DNA from 2 places in the Mesobacillus jeotgali genome. Region 1 is predicted to be linked to the other one. Evidence: riboswitches for the same ligand, from Rfam matches in the RefSeq annotation. Region 1 holds a riboswitch; the other holds the start of a gene.
The links. A riboswitch is a leader RNA that binds a small molecule or an ion and turns the genes downstream of it on or off. The one in region 1 is predicted to bind cyclic di-GMP.

Region 1 (3,687 bases):
TTGATTTGATGTTTTCACTATATTTTTCGGACTAATTGCTCTAACTGTTTAGTCAGTTCCTGATACTGAGTCGTGATGACAGCTTCGTCCTGAAGAAAATGTGTTGTAAGCGTTCTTTCCAGCATCCTGATGATTTCTATCACTTGTTCTGCACCCTGGACGTCACATTCATCGTTAAAATCTAAAGCCAATAATTCTTCCGTTTGCTTCATTTTTTCTTTAAGAGGACGATACAAACGCTCAATGAGCGAACGTTCTTCGTAGATACTTTTTTCGACAAAGGCCAAATTTGTTTTCAATACTCTTAGTCTTCCACACTCTAAATCAAGCTTCGCCTTTATTTTTTTTGCTTCCTGCAAATAAGCATCTGCCTGCTTCACACGCGTTCTTTGCTGGATTAGATCCATGCCAACAACCCCACTGACAAGTCCTGCACCCAATGTACCGATGACTGCCGCCGCTGCAGGCATGAAAGGATTGCTATCCTCAGAATGAGAGGAATAAAAAGCCTTCCTTTGCAAATAATAGTCAGATATATATTTCTCCACCGTTGCTCCGTATTGACTTTTTATCTCTTCATACAGTTTCTTTTTATAGTCATAATGATCGTCAATTAATGTCTCTACACAAAGGATTTCCTCGTGGACATCATCGAATAACTCATCATACTTCCTTCGAGCCTTATACAGAATTTCTCCTGCCTCACTATTTTTTTCATAAGATGTCTTATAATCGTCGTTGCCTTTAATCACCATTTCTTTAAAGCCGTCCGTCATCAATTCGGTAAACTCTTTTCTTCCATCGCTTAAAATCTGTCCTAATTCTTTTCCTGAATCCGCAAATATTTTCCCTACTTCTGCTATATTCCTAAAGAAACTCATCTCACTGCCCCTTTGGCTTCATTCACTTTCTTACTTATCTATACTCGCTTCCGCCACCCCAAAGCTCACGGCCTCCGGTATGCCCTACGCTTGCGTGTGTTTCCCGGTCAACTAATTGCAGGACTCCCGGCTCTTCATTGTGATGCCACGTGTATCCCTCTGGATTATCTCCATTGGACAAAGCTTCGATGTCTGCTTCGGTTAATCCTAGTTCTTCAGCTAATTCTGGATCTTCTTGAATATCTTCATATAACTCATAGTTTGCATATGTAAAATGGATATAATCGCTTCTCAAATACATATCTTCATCAATTTCCATTTCGTAACTACAGTCAAATACAGGGAAGGAATCCGTTACGGTCTCACCGTTTGGAAGCTCGATCGTTTTGGTTTCAAATGGTACTTCTGCATCTGGTAAATTAGATCCATTCTCCTCTGCATCAGCGACATCGACTCCATCCACAACATCGACAACCCCTACAGCCAAGGCTCCAATAGCAACCGTTTTAGCGATGGAAATCGCACCTTTTTTTACACGGTTATGATCTCCATCGACAAAACCGCCAATGACTTCACCGCCATTGTGAACTGTATGTTTAGCAGTTTGATAGACTCCCTTCGCGGTCCTGCCGACAGCACTTCCGATTTCATTCAAACCCTGATCACGCTGGGTTGGATTGTCATTAATGATTCCCGCCACAGTCCCCACAGCTCCATCCGCAGCTTGTCCAACCGTAGTACCAGCGAACTCAGATGCCTTCCTAACCCCTTTTCCAATGTCCTCGATCACATCAGATCCAGCTAACTCCCCAATCACTTGAATTGGTCCTCCGACTACAATCCCAGCTGTTTTTCCTGCATATTTACCAAACGTCTTAAGAAAGCTCATGCCATCTACCCCTCCCGGAAAATAAAAAAACTATGACAAAAAGCCATAGCAAGAGGAACTCTACTCTATGGAAACCTGACGATCCTAGCACACCTCAGCATGCCTTAGACTCACGGCTTTGCGTCCTCCCCTTTCGAGAAGTTTGCCCTTTTCATAGGATTATATTTGGAATTATTTACACATTTATTATATAGTTCTTTAGAACTATAGTAAAGTAAAAATTCCACCTTTTTATGCAATTGCAGAACATGGGGACGATTCTCAAGCCGCAATTAAGAATCCCTCATTTACAAAAACGATACACGAAAACGGAAAACGTCAGTCCGTTCAGAAATCTGGACATATAAAAGAAACACAAGGTACGTCCCCATTCTTTGATAAAACAGTATGTACTTAAGGACCAATTCATTCACTCTCGTTTTCCCTTACAGTCAATGGAAATTGGTGAAAGTGTAAACGGTCTAAAATCGAAGACCCCTTTTGCCCATCATTCATCATTCATCATTCAACCCATGTTAAACGGACAGTTGTCAGTCAGCTTCCGGATAATCATTACCATCAAGTTTTTTCGGACACTATATTCAGCAACAATTTAAAAATGCACAAGAGCATACTTACTAACACTATTTCGGCTCCTGAATGAGACATGAGAGCCGTTCCTTTGTATCCGAACAATCTCATGTCTTACTCAGCGATACACCAATTATTTTCACTTATGTATGGGACATGTGATCCTCCCTAGCCTCTAAAACTTGTGTTAGCGACTCTATAATCTCTTTTAGAATCTTTCTTATAAATTGGACTTTTACTAACTTTTCCTCGATTATTTTCAGCCTAGTTTCTACTCTAATTTTTTCTTTATATTTAGGATAATCCTTTGCAAGTGCCAGAGGAGCGAAAGCCAAGAATAGTACTGCTGTAGATGTCGCACCCTTTGTAATTTTTTCTTTCAACACATTAAGTTTTTGCTTCAGCTTTTGTTGTTCTCTATTAATAGACCCTATTTCTTGTTCAATTAATAAAGTAGCTGCATTGCATTCTTTAAGTGAAGAGATAATCCAATCAGTTGAATCGTCTGTTTTATGAAGTAAGTCCCAACACATGGAAATATATAAATGATTAATACACAGAAAATAGTGATCTTCATAGTTTTTATGCGACTTGGCCTGTAATATTCCCAAAGCATCAATAAATTTATCTTTGGCAGACCAAACTAGTTCTTGTTGCTCATTCACTGTTCTATATGATTTGGAAGCGTCTAAAAGATACGTTTTCGCGCTAAAAATAGGTCCTTTTTTCATCGTTTCTAAATCCATTTTAATTGTTTCTAATACTTTTTCTTGCTCTTCATAAAATATAATCATTTGAGACAATACTTCATTAATATTTCGGTTAGAATTTACCATTCCAAAAAATCTCGTCGTTATTGCAAAAGCTGTTAAACCTATTGGTTCCATCTCCTCATCCTTCCAGATTAATTGTATCAAGCTAGAGTCATAAAATAGAAAATTTATATGAATCTAGCTATCGGACTTCTGTAATTATACTTATTCTCTTTATTTCTGTTTTTCCTAATGTTTTTCAATTATTTTATGTTGCCATTCCTTCATAGGAATCGTAACCACTCATCCAACATTTCGCATTCTGGATGCTACGTGAGAACAATCTAAGGTTAGGTCAACATGTTTAGTCTTCGTTTATAAATTCGCTAACAATACTTGATATATCTCCAGTGGAGATAATAGGTAGGACTATGTCGGAAATATTCTCGATTTTTTCTAAAAATTCTTCTAAACCGCTTGTTGTATATAATGTATATCTTTTAGATTCATATTGTTTAATATAATAATTAATTGTAAATTTTGTTATTAACGAATAATCTAATGATTGGATTGTCAGTTCAATATATCCTTTTGT
Region 2 (3,687 bases), 1.3 Mb from region 1:
ACAAAGCCGGGAGTGATCTCCGTAATGACGACTCTGTTGTGAAAGCTACTCCCCTTTAGGAGAAACTATTCAAATGTATACGATTATGATACATGACAGTGCGCATTCCGTCAATTGATTGGAATCAAACTGGGAGGTAGTGTTCTAGCATTGACTCTTGATAACTTTTACTTACCGTTATTTTTGCCTTTTTCCTTGTTTCCCTTTTCATCACCCTCATCGTCCTGCTCATCATCATCTTCGTTGGCTTCATCTTCTTGTTTTTCTTTATTTTTCTTGGCTTCTTCACGTTTTCTTTCTTCTTCTTCCTTGGCTTCTTCACGCTTTCTTTCTTCTTCTTTTTTAGCTTCTTCACGCTTTTTTTCTTCAGCTTTTTTAGCAGCTTCTTTTTGTTGCTCTTCAGCTTTTTTGGCAGCTTCCTTTTGTTGCTCTTCAGCTTTTTCGGCTGCCTCTTTTTGCTTGGATTCTGCTTTCTTTTCTTTCTCTAGTTGTTTTTCTTCGGCATTTTTCGATGCTATAGCTTGCTTCTCTTCAGACTTCTTTTCATCTTTTGCAATACTTTGTGCTGAAGCAGCACTTACCTGCTCGACAGTGGAATTTTCAGTGGCTGTCTCATCACTTTCATTTTCATTTACAGCTTCAGTTTCCTCCACTTGCTGTTCGGTATCTTCTGTGTTGCTCTCTTTTTCGGACGCATCGGTATTTTCATCAGTTTCTGTATCTTCATCTTTTTCTTCTTCAGATTCCTGTTTTTTGCCTGATGCGAGACCTTTCATTTGCGAAGGATGGACACCTAGCTGCTTGGCTGCCTGGCCGAATCCGATCTTTTCTTCTGTATATAAAGCAGTGATTTCCTCTACTGTTTTACCAGCTGCTTCTGCCAGCCAGAAGATTTGGGCGATTTGGCCATATCCCAACTCCTGTTCACGCAGCTGAGCAACCATTTCCTGGTCCAAATCTTCCACTACATTAGCAACGATCTTTGCTTGTTCCGTTGCTTCTTCAACCTCTTCCTTCAGCTCATCCTCAAGTTCTTCAGTCAACTCATCTTCAACTTCAGATGCTTCTTCAAGCCCTTCCGTCAGACTTTCTTCCCCTTCAGCATCGGTCCCATCTTCTACAATCACTTCCGTTACCTTTTCCTGGGCTTCCTCAAGTGCCGCTAAGTATTCCTCAAAGGCAGCTTGAACGAATTCTGCTTTTTCTTCAGCTGACATCGCTGTGGCTTCAGCCAATCTCTCGTTTGCGAATTCAAGCAAAAGCTGGGCTTCTTGTTCATCATCGAAGGTTACCAGAATCTTCAATTCCTCAAACAATTGATCAAACGTAAATAAAAACTCGTCAGGAGTCGTACCCGGATCTACCGTTTCGACTATCTCATCTGCAGAGACTCCTGTTCCAAAAGCCAGCATTCCTGTCAATAATGTTGATGCTAAAATCTTCTTCATTCCAATACCTCCACTTTTACCATATTGGAATTAAAATCGACAAAAAAAGTGCTGTCCGAAGAGCAGCACATACATAAGATATGTGAATCTTCGGCAACTGGCTGGCATGGTCGATGACTTTAGCCCCTGTAGCTTTGCGTCCCCAGATTTCCCTGGGTTTGCCATTATCGGATTTTAATTCTACTTTTATCTTACTTTTTCGACAGAGAAAAATAAATAGAAAGTTTTAAAAAGTTTAGGTTATTCAGCCGCCTTGCCGAATTTCCCTTCCTGATAATCACGGTAAGCCTGGCGAATCTCCTCCATCGAATTCATCACGAACGGTCCGTAGGCGACCACTTCTTCTTTGATTGGCTTACCGGAGTATACCAAAACGCGGGATCGCTGATTTGCTTTTAGTAAAATTTCACTTAGGCCTTCGCCGCCGTCTTTAAAGGTCAATGTTGCTGCGGAAGACTTTTTAAGGTTTGTTTGGCTTGAACCTGCCTCTATATCACCTGAAAGTACGTAAAGGAATGCGTTATGTCCTTCGGGTAATTCATATGCGAACTCCGCTCCCTCAGCCAGCTGAATTTCTGATAGGGTAAAAGGTACCAGTGGTTCGAGTGGTCCTTTCACTCCGGCAGTTTCTCCTGAGTACACCTTTAAGGTACCGCCTTCGAACTGGACTACAGGAGCGTGTTCGGAATACACATTTTGGTAAGAAGTGGTTGTCCCTTTTAAATCCTTAGGCAGATTCAGCCAGAGCTGCAGTGTATGCGCTATGTCATTGTCTACTGCCTCTTCAGCATGCCGCGCACCACTGCCAGCGTTCATGTACTGGATGTCACCAGACTCCAGGATGCTGTGGCCGCCATGGTTGTCAATGTGCTCTAGCCTGCCATCAATGATATACGTGATTGTCTGGAAGCCGCGATGCGGGTGATCGGAAAAAGTACCACGCTTAAACCAGTCCTCCGCCATTAAAATGAAGGGGTCCAATTCCCTCCAGTTCTGGGGATTCAGCACAAGTCCTGCCTGGACATGCGGCATCCCTCTTTCCTCATATTGAACTGTCCAATGTTTATTGACATCTCTTTTGAACATTTTGAAAACCCCTTTTAACGAACTGTAGTTACTATCCCTAAATTATAACAATCCCGCGACATATTTTAAAATAAAGATACTTTAAACTGAGATATTCATTGTTGGCCCAATATCTATTATTCTAAGAAAAATTATATTGTGAGAAGGCCTTTTATCCTATATAATATTAAATTGGCTTTTAAATAACGTGGTTCGTAACCATCCCACGTAAAAAAACTAGGAGAGATGAAAAATGAATACTAGAACGATTGTCCGGAACGGGATTCTGGCTGCTTTATATATTGCCGTTTCTGCCGTCATCCAGCCATTTGGCTTTACCAATGTACAGTTCCGCGTGTCGGAAATGTTTAATCACCTGATTGTTTTCAATAAGAAGTATTTCTTCGGAATAGTATTAGGTGTATTTTTAACAAACCTGCTTTTCTCGCCAATGGTCGCCTATGACCTCGTCTTTGGAGTCGGCCAGTCAGTATTATCCCTGCTGATTACGATTTTCACAGCCAAATATATTAAAAGTATCATCGGCCGTATGATTGTGAACACATTAGTCTTCACGTTCACGATGTTCCTGATTGCGATTGAACTGAACCTGGCATTCCAATTGCCATTCTGGTTCACATGGCTGACAACGGCTGCAGGTGAATTCACGGTAATGGCCATAGGTATACCTGTCATGCTTGCGATTCACAAACGAGTAAACCTTGAAAAACTAGTTTAAGATAGATGAAAACGCATGGACAGGGTGTCCATGCGTTTTGTTATGGGCTGAACCAGTTTCCAACAAGATTTTCACCATACAAGTCAGCGATTTTAATATCTTCTCTTTCGTTTTTTCAATTTCCTCGCCGTAAAATTTTTTTTCAAATCCTATTTAGAGATTAATAAACGATCCTCCTTCAACATATAATTCCTTTTTTGCTCATAGCATATTGTAGGACTTTTTCCTGAGGGGGTTCATTATGATCATTCATGTTGTGCAAAGAGGGGAAGCTCTGTGGCAGATTTCAAGCAGATATCAGGTCAGCGTAACACAAATCAGCGAAATTAATGGCCTGGAAAATCCAAACCAATTGGCCGTGGGCCAGGCTTTGCTTATTCCATCTTATGATGCTTTCCATTCAGTTCAATATGGTGAGGCATTGTGGTCAATTGC

Region 2: another riboswitch for cyclic di-GMP. It lies ahead of FOF60_RS04490 (DUF5667 domain-containing protein); the one in region 1 lies ahead of FOF60_RS22645 (HNH endonuclease).

What each region holds. Positions count from the first base shown of each region.
Region 1 covers NZ_CP109811.1:4,453,569-4,457,255, forward strand. Annotated here, with positions in the region: gene FOF60_RS22640 (hypothetical protein) at 18-881, opposite strand; gene FOF60_RS22645 (HNH endonuclease) at 916-1,770, opposite strand; cyclic di-GMP riboswitch class I at 1,837-1,927, opposite strand; gene FOF60_RS22650 (hypothetical protein) at 2,484-3,227, opposite strand; gene FOF60_RS22655 (hypothetical protein) at 3,457-3,687, opposite strand, start outside.
Region 2 covers NZ_CP109811.1:899,986-903,672, reverse strand. Annotated here, with positions in the region: gene FOF60_RS04490 (DUF5667 domain-containing protein) at 168-1,448, opposite strand; cyclic di-GMP riboswitch class I at 1,538-1,621, opposite strand; gene FOF60_RS04485 (pirin family protein) at 1,689-2,534, opposite strand; PreQ1 riboswitch class I at 2,716-2,760, shown strand; gene FOF60_RS04480 (QueT transporter family protein) at 2,767-3,252, shown strand; gene FOF60_RS04475 (glycoside hydrolase family 18 protein) at 3,494-3,687, shown strand, end outside.